DNA from 2 places in the Nocardioides albertanoniae genome. Region 2 is predicted to be linked to the other one. Evidence: riboswitches for the same ligand, from Rfam matches in the RefSeq annotation. Region 2 holds a riboswitch; the other holds the start of a gene.
What was found. Region 2 has a riboswitch for cobalamin ahead of FB381_RS07475 (FecCD family ABC transporter permease). Riboswitches for the same ligand answer to the same signal wherever they lie in the genome.
Positions count from the first base shown of each region.

Region 1: another riboswitch for cobalamin. It lies ahead of FB381_RS17115 (prenyltransferase/squalene oxidase repeat-containing protein); the one in region 2 lies ahead of FB381_RS07475 (FecCD family ABC transporter permease).

Region 1 is NZ_VFOV01000001.1:3,570,437-3,574,807, forward strand. It holds gene FB381_RS17105 (CbiQ family ECF transporter T component) at 1-42, opposite strand, end outside; gene FB381_RS17110 (hypothetical protein) at 39-677, opposite strand; gene FB381_RS17115 (prenyltransferase/squalene oxidase repeat-containing protein) at 671-1,759, opposite strand; cobalamin riboswitch at 1,823-1,959, opposite strand; gene FB381_RS17120 (NYN domain-containing protein) at 2,007-2,762, opposite strand; gene gatB (Asp-tRNA(Asn)/Glu-tRNA(Gln) amidotransferase subunit GatB) at 2,892-4,371, opposite strand, start outside.
Region 2 is NZ_VFOV01000001.1:1,566,258-1,570,628, forward strand. It holds gene FB381_RS07465 (ribonucleoside-diphosphate reductase subunit alpha) at 1-117, opposite strand, end outside; gene FB381_RS07470 (ribonucleotide-diphosphate reductase subunit beta) at 117-1,115, opposite strand; cobalamin riboswitch at 1,243-1,458, opposite strand; cobalamin riboswitch at 1,545-1,728, shown strand; gene FB381_RS07475 (FecCD family ABC transporter permease) at 1,844-2,863, shown strand; gene FB381_RS07480 (ABC transporter ATP-binding protein) at 2,860-3,699, shown strand; gene FB381_RS07485 (ABC transporter substrate-binding protein) at 3,696-4,371, shown strand, end outside.

The sequences.
Region 1 (4,371 bases), 2.0 Mb from region 2:
CGGCAGGCGCGCGACGGCGGCGGTGCGGATCACGGTGGTCATCGTCGGCGCCACCACACGACTCCGGCGGCGGCGAACAGCGCGAGGATCCCGGTCGGGGCGACCCAGGCGGGGAGCGGCTTCGGCGAGCTCTGCTCCGATTCCGGCTCGGATTCGGCGGCGTCATCCGGAGATAACTCCGGCGACGGGCTTGAGGGCGCCCCCACAGCACTCCCAAGCTCCGTCGCCGGAGCGGTAACGACATTGTCGTCTATCCACGTGAACGCAACACCCTGCCCGGAGGTCACGGCTATTTCGGTAACATTTCTGGAGGCGTAGCTCCAGGCCCCGGATTCGTCGGTGACCCACAGCGACCAGTAGGCGTCTGCGGGCGGCATCTGAGCGCATCCGGCCGCCTTCGGACGCTCGTCGACCCGGCACACGACACTGGGCATCGAGGTCACGAACGTGAGCCGATGCCCCGCTTTCTCGAACACGTCGGCACCGGTGTCGCCCTCCTCGGGCCGCACGCAGTCGACCTCCGGAGCCCCACCCAGCGCACGGGGCTCGACGACCACGGTGACGCCGTCGCACGCGTCGGCGGTCGACGCCGCGGCCGGCGGGAGGGCCGGAGAGAAGAAGAGTGCGGTGGCCCCGGCGAGAACCGCCAGGGCCACCAGCGAACGCACGCTCAGCACGAGCTCTTCTCGGTCGCGCCCTTGGGCAGCTGCTCGAGGGAGGGCAGCGCCTGCGCAGCCGCGAGACGATACATCCCCTCGGACTCCTTGGTCAGACCCTTCTCGTTGCCGTCGGTCAGCGCCGCGTCGTCGAACGCGACCGCGCCGGCGTCGTCACCGCAGGTCACGACGTGCTCGGCGACCCACGTGGCCGCCTTCTCGGCGGCCGCGTCCTCGTCGGCCTCGGCCAACGCCCAGCCGGCCAGGCCGGTGGAGTTGGAGTTGGGCACGTTTCCCGTGGCCGAGCTGAACGAGCCGTCCTTGGCCTGGGTCGACGTCAGCCAACGTACGCCGGCGGCGGCTGCCTTCTCGGCCTCGGTGGAGTCGACCTCCTGGAGGGCGAGCACGGCGAACGCGGTGGCGTCGACGTCGGGCACCGCCTTCGGGTCGGCGTCGCAGCCCTGGTCGGCCGCGGCGGGGTCGGGTGCGAACGTGATCCGGAACCAGCCGTCGGAGCACTGCTGCTCACCCAGGAAGTCGGCGGCGGCCTTCGCCTTGGCCGACTCGGCCTCGCCCAGCGCCATCACGGCGTAGGACTGCCCGATGGTGTTGGCGTAGTCGGCCGCCTTCTTGTTCTTCGGGTCGAGCTCGTCGGCGATGCGACCCGTCTCGGAGACGGCCTGTTCGAGCTGTTCGAGCAGCCCGGAGTCGGCCACGTCGGCCTCCTGCTGGAGCACCAGCGCCTTCGCGGTCGACCCGGCCGAGGTGACGGTGCCGAAACCGGGGCTGGTGTAGGCCTTCTGGTTCTTGGTGACCGCCTTGGCGATCGTCTCGACGTCGGCGTCGTGGCCGTCGACCTGAGCCAGCGCGATCCCGATGTCGGCGCTGAGACCGAAGTCGTCGGTACCGTACTGCGCGTTGCGGGCCACGCCGTCGGGCGCCTGCGCGACGAGCCAGTCGGCCACGCTCGCGGCCGTCTTGGTGTCGTACGCCTTCTCGTCTGCGCCGTCGGCACCGTCTGCGTCCTCGCCGCCGCAGGCGGCCAGCGACAGCGCGCTCAGCGCGACGAGAGCGGCGATGCCGCCCCTGATGGTCTTGTTCATGGTTCCTTCCCGCTGTAAGGGCGGGAGGCGCGGGGCCGACCCGCTGCGTTCCACGACAGCGACTGGTCAGACACGGCCGCGGCAGGTGCTCCGGCTCGCTCGGGCGGTCTCGATCGAGACGATCTCGATGGCCCGGGCCTACGGTTGCGGGTCAGCGCCGGGATTCGACCGGCTTCCCCCACCACGGCGTGTGTGGATGGTGCTCTGAGTTATCGGACCAATCCTACGGCGGCCAGGCGGACGTACGTCACTTCCTGACGTTGCGACGGTCGCCGACCGCGATCGCCGAGGTGCCCTCGTCCTTGAGCTCGAAGAGGTCGATCGCCTTGATGAGCTTGGTCCACGTGGAGTAGCCGTAGTTGCGGGGGTCCTCGGAGGACTGGTTGCGGATGCGGGAGACGACGGTGCCGACCAGTGCCCAGCCGTCGTCGTCGGCGGCAGCGTCGATGGAGTTGCGCAGCAGCTGGATCAGGCGTGCGTTGCCCTTGAGCGCCTGCCCGGTGGTCGCCGAGGACCGCTTGCGCGTGCGGCCCTCGCCGTTGGCGGCCTCGGTCTCCTCGTCGGCGTCGCCGCCGAGCTTCTCCACCACGGTGAACCGGGTGCAGGCGCTCTTGAACGGCGCCGGCGTCTTCTCCCGGCCGTAGCCGTAGACGGCCTGCCCCTTCTCCCGCAGGTAGTGCACCAGCGGCGTGAAGTCGGAGTCGGAGGAAACCAGCGCGAACGCATCCGGAGTGGCCGCGTGCAGCAGCTCGACCGCGTCGATGGCGAGCGCCATGTCGGAGGCGTTCTTGTGCGCAGTCAGGTCGAACTGCTGCATCGGCCGGATCGCGGCGTCGTGCAGCTCCCCGATCCACCCCTTGAGCTCGGGCTTGGTCCAGTTGCCGTACGCCCTCCGGATCGTCACCTCACCGTATTCGGCCAGGTCGTTGAGGATCGCGTCGATCTTGGCCGCGGGCGCGTTGTCGGCGTCGATGAGCAGGGCGATACGGAAGGGCTCGGTCACGGCGGACAGTCTGCCAGTGCCACACACCGTCGAGTCGGCTCATCCTGACCAAAACCATCGCCGAGTCGGCGCGTTAGAACGCGCCGACTCGGCGGGTTGGGTTGTCAGGACGAGCCGACTCGGCGTACGTCAGGCGAGCTTCTCCAGGATCAGCTCGCGCACGCGCTTGGCGTCGGCCTTGCCACCGGTCGCCTTCATGACCGCGCCGATGAGCGCACCGGCCGCGGCCTGGTTGCCGCCACGGATCTTGTCGGCGACCGCGGGCTGGGCGGCGATGGCGTCGTCGACCGCCGCACCGAGCTCGCCGTCGTCGGAGACGACGGCGAGACCACGGGCGTCGATGATCTCGGCGACGGTGCCCTCACCGGCGACGAGGCCCTCGAAGACCTGGCGCGCCAGCTTGTCGGTCAGCGTCTTGGCGTCGACCAGCTTCTGCACCTCGGCGACCTGAGCAGGCGTGACACCGAGCTCGGCGAGCTCGACACCGCGGTCGTTGGCCGATCGAGAGAGCTCGGCCATCCACCACTTGCGCGCGGCCTGCGCCGAGGCTCCGGCTGCGACCGTCTCCTCGATCAGCACCATCGCGCCGGCGGCCCACACGTCGCGCATCTCCAGGTCGGAGTAGCCCCAGGCGGCCTGCAGCCGAGCCCGCTTGACGGCGGGCGGCTCGGGCAGCGTGCCGCGGAGCTCCTCGACCCACTCGCGCGAGGGAGCGACCGGCACCAGGTCGGGCTCGGGGAAGTAGCGGTAGTCGTCGGCGTCCGACTTCGGCCGGCCGGCCGAGGTGGTGCCGGTGTCCTCGTGGAAGTGGCGGGTCTCCTGGAAGATCGCCTCCCCCGCGTCGAGGATCCCGGCGTGGCGCGACATCTCGAAGCGCATCGCCCGCTCGACCGAGCGCAGCGAGTTGACGTTCTTCGTCTCGGTGCGGGTGCCGAGATCGTCGGAGCCCTTGGGAGACAGCGACAGGTTGACGTCGCAGCGCATCGAACCCTGGTCCATGCGTACGTCGGAGACACCCAGACCCAGCAGGATCTCGCGCAGCGCGGCGACGTACGCCCTGGCCACGAGCGGTGCCTTGGCACCGGCGCCGGTGATCGGGCGGGTCACGATCTCGATCAGCGGGATGCCGGCGCGGTTGTAGTCGACCAGCGAGTAGTCGGCCCCGTGGATGCGACCGGTGGCGCCACCGATGTGGGTGGTCTTGCCGGTGTCCTCCTCCATGTGGGCGCGCTCGATGTCGACCCGGAAGGTCTCCCCCTCCACCTCGACGTCGAGGTAGCCGTCGTAGACGATCGGCTCGTCGTACTGGCTGGTCTGGAAGTTCTTCGGCATGTCCGGGTAGAAGTAGTTCTTCCGGGCGAACCGGCACCACTCCGCGATCGAGCCGTTGAGCGCGAGGCCGATCCGGATCGCGCTCTCCACCGCCTTGGCGTTCACGACCGGCATCGCGCCGGGCAGGCCGAGGCAGGTCGGGCAGACCTGGGTGTTGGGCTCGCCGCCGAACGTCGCCGGGCAGCCGCAGAACATCTTGGTGTTGGTGTTGAGCTCGACGTGCACCTCGAGCCCGAAGGCCGGGTCGTAGCGCTCCAGCACCTCGTCGAAGTCGACG
Region 2 (4,371 bases):
GGTGTATTTCGCCTTGAACATCGCGTAGCCCGCGGTGGTCATGAAGGTCGGCACGGTGCCCGAGTCCTGCAGCGCCTTGCGCTCGGCGGAGAGGGTCTCCCAGTTGTTGTTCGTCATCAGAAGCTGAACTCCATCTCGCCGATGTTGCGGTTGTATTCGTTGCCGGTGACCTGGAAGAAGTCGTGGAACTGGGTGCCGTTGATGCCGCTGTAGAACCACTCGGCGATCGGGTTGTCCTCGACGCCGAAGAGCGGCTCCATCCGCATGTTCTCCAGCGTCATGTCGACCCGCGACCTCACGAACGCCTCCAGGTCGGCCTGGTCGATGCCCTCGATCGGGCCGTGGGCGAAGAGCATCTCCACGATCCGGGCCTCGTGGGCGTAGAGGTGCTCGGCGACGCCCCTGACCCGGGCGAACAGGTCGGCGCGCTCGGCCTCGAACTGCTCGGCAGAAACGGTCGCGGCGTACTCCTCCAAGAGCGTGTTGAACAGCCAGGCGCCGCCGGTGGCGTGCAGGTTCTCGTCGCGGGCGGAGAAGTTGATGCCGCTGATCACGTTCTGCAGCAGGTTCTTCCCGCCCGACTGGAAGTGCTTGAGGAAGGCGAAGTTGGAGTAGAGGACGCAGTTCTCCATGAGCGTGAAGACGCTCAGTGCGTAGAGGAGGTCGTCGTCGGCGATCGCGTCCCAGACGAACGCGATCCGCTCGGCCAGCACCGGGTCGTTCTTGTAGGAGTCGTAGAACTCCTCGGTGTCGATCATCAGCGTCTTGTTGAGCTTCGCGTAGAACGGCGCGTGCATGTTGAGCTCGGCGAACGAGAACGCGTTGGTCATCATCTGGATCTCTGGCCGCGGGAACGCGTGGAAGAGCCGGTCGCCCCACACCTCGCCGCCGAGGATCAGCTCGTAGATGGTGAACAGCTTCAGCGTCGTCTTGACCGCCGCCTGCTCGGCGTCGGTCATGTTGACCAGGAAGTCCTGCTTGTCGTTCTCGACCGGGATCTCCTCGGCGGTCCAGAAGATGCTCCGCTGCTTCTTGGCCAGGTCCTCGGCCATCGGGTAGTCGAAGACGTACGCCGCCTTCTCGGTGCGGATCGGCAGACCGTCGGTGTCGATCATGTCCGTGCCCCCTTCGTCGGCGGGCCCCGCGGCCCGCGTGGATGTCTCGTGCATCCGTGTCGAGGGCAGAAGAGGCCGGCACCGACGGCGCTCGATCCCCTGACCTTCCCTCGAGGTCGCGGACCCCACCATGAGGTGGGCACTGGCAGGTCTTCGGACTCGTGGGCGTCGTACGCGGTCCTAGTGGCCGTCGCTTCCCAGGGGCATGGCTTGCTCCCAGTGCTTGGTGACGGCGGTCGTTCCCACTCACCGCTGCGGGGCAGTCCCGGACTCTCACCGGGTTCCCTCTTGCCTCTCCCGCCTCGTCACCGAGGAGGGAGAACCAGCTGCGGGCACCACTATATGCGGGAATTACACCGATGCAACTATCAAGATCTTGTGCTTCGCGGAGATGTGACTCAGGCCGCCCGGAGCGCCTGGCGAGCCGTGCTAGCCTCTCCTCGAGTCGAACGCATCCTCGAGATGCCAGGGAACTCCGGTATGAATCCGGGACTGGCGCGCAGCGGTGAGGGCGACGGCGGCGCTACACCAGCCACTGGGACGTGAGTTCTTGGGAAGGCAGCGTCGCCGGGTGAACCCGAGTCCGAAGACCTGTCGGCTCAGATGTACGTCAACGGCCCTCGCGATCAGGGTCCCGAAGACCTGAGAGGCCGACCGCCGTGGCAATCGCCTGCCGCACCGCCGATCCCACCGGTACGTCCGAGCCGGGCCGGGCTCGCGGGCGCCGGGTGCCGTTCGTGCCGCTGGTGGTGGTGCTCCTGGTCGCCTCCGTGCTCAGTGCCGTGGCCTCCTTGGCGTTCGGCACCGAGCGGATCCCGCTCGGGGAGGTCGTCGCCGCGGTCACCGACCGGGTCCAGGGCAACCCTCCCGGCCGTTGGGACGTGATCGTGTGGGAGCTGCGGATGCCCCGGGCGCTGATGTCCTTGGTCGTCGGAGCCGGGCTGGCGGTCGCCGGAGCGGGCATGCAGACGCTCGTACGCAACCCCTTGGCCGACCCGTTCCTGCTCGGGATCAGCTCGGGCGCCTCGGTGGGCGCGACCGCGACGATCACCACGGGCGCGCTGGCCGGCCTCGGCATCTACGCGCTCTCCACCGGGGCGCTGCTCGGCGCGATCGGGGCCAGCGTGATGGTCTGGCTGGTCGCGACCGCGCAGGGTGGGCTGACCCCGATCCGGCTGGTGCTCTCCGGGGTGGTGCTCTCCTCGGGACTCTCCGCGATCGCCTCGTTCCTGGTCTTCGCCAGCGACGACCCGCGCGCGGCCAACTCGGTGATGTTCTGGATGCTCGGCAGCGTCGGCGGCGCCAGCTGGGAGCGCCTGTGGGTCCCGGCCGTCGTCGGCCTCGTCGTCGCCGTCGGCATGCTGGCGATGCACCGCTGGCTCGACGCGCTCGCCGCCGGCCCGGAGACCGCGGCCTCCCTCGGTGTGAACGTGATGGCGCTGCGCGCGGGGCTGTTCGTCGCGCTGGCGGTGCTCGTCGGCGTGCTGGTCGCGGTCAGCGGCGGCATCGGCTTCGTCGGGCTGATCGTGCCCCACGCCGCCCGCCTTCTGGTCGGTGCCCGACACCGGGTCGTGCTGCCGGTCGCGGCGCTGGGCGGCGGGCTGTTCCTGCTCTGGGTCGACGTGCTCGCCCGGCTCGTGGCCCGGCCGCAGGAGATCCCTCTGGGCGTGGTCACCGGCGTCGTCGGCGCGCCGCTCTTCCTGCTGCTGATGGGTCGCAGCCGCTACCGGTTCGGCGGCGAGTCATGAGCGCGTCCGGACAGGTGCTGAGGCTGCGCGGGGTCGGCGCCCGGCTGGGGGAGCGGGAGGTGCTGCGCGACGTCGACCTCGACGTGCCGGCCGGAGCCAGGCTCGGGATCGTGGGCGTCAACGGCGTGGGAAAGTCGACCCTGCTGCGCATCCTGGCCGGCGTACGTCGCCCGAGCACCGGCCACGCCGAGCTCGCCGACGAGGCCGGCGACCTGCAGCCCGCAGTGCGCATCCCGGCCCGCGCCCGGGCGCGGCTGCTGGCCTACGTCCCGCAGGAGGAGGTGGCCTCGGCCGAGCTGCTCGTCGGCGAGATGGTTGCGCTGGGTCGGGTGCCGCGCACCCGGCCCTGGGCACGCGGTGGCCGCCGCGAGCGCGAGATCGTCCGGGCGGCGCTCGAGGTCGTCGGGCTGGGCGACCGGATCGACGATCCTTGCGACCGGCTCTCCGGCGGTGAGCGGCGCCGGGCCGTGCTGGCTCGCGGCCTGGCCCAGGAGAGCCCGACGATGCTGCTCGACGAGCCGACCAACCACCTCGACGTCGCCTGGCAGCTGCATCTGCTCCAGACCGTCTCCGACCGGGCCACCACGGTCGTGGCAACCATCCACGACCTCGATCTCGCGCTGCGCTCCTTCGACCGGCTCGCCGTGCTTGGCCGACCGCCCGGCGTACATCCGGAGACCGGCCCGGCGACCGTCGTCGCGCAGGGACCGCCCGAGGAGGTCCTCGACGCCGTCCTGGTCGAGGACCACTTCGGAGTCGGCTCCGTCCAGGTGCCCCACCCGCACCTGCCCCAGTCTCACCTCCTCATCCATCCTCGGAAGGACACCTCCGCATGAGCCCCACGACCCGCCCCGTACGCCGCGCCCGACTCACCGCGCTGGCCGTGCTCGCCCTGGGCGCCACCGTCCTCACCGCCTGCGGCGCCGACAGCGACAACGACGGAGCTGCCGGCGCTGCCGGTGCTGGTGCGATCAGCGTCGAGAACTGCGGTGAGAAGGTCAGCGTCGACAAGCCGGTCACCGAGCTCTACGCGTACGACGGCGGCATCATCTCGATCGCGCTGGCGGTCGGCGCCCGCGACGAGCTGGCCGGGGTCACCGGGATCGCGCGCGACCAGGAGGTGCTCGAGCTGGCCTACCCGCAGGACCGGGTCGACGACCTGAAGGTCGTCGGCGACAAGGTGCCGACGCTGGAGACCGTGCTGGCGCTCGACCCGCAGCTGATGTTCGCGGGCTGGGGCTACGGCTTCAGCGAGTCGCGCAACCTGGTGCCGCAGAGCGTGGAGGAGCACGGGATCGAGACCTACCTGCTCAGCGAGACCTGCCGCCAGGACGACGGCGCCCGCGGCACCATGGACGCCTGGACGGCGCTGCGCACCGACCTGCTCAACATCGGCACGCTGACCGGCCACGAGCAGACCGCGAAGAAGACGGTCGCCGACATCGAGGAGCGCCGCGACGCCCTGGAGCGCGCGCCGCAGCCGGAGAAGAAGCCGACCGCGTTCCTCT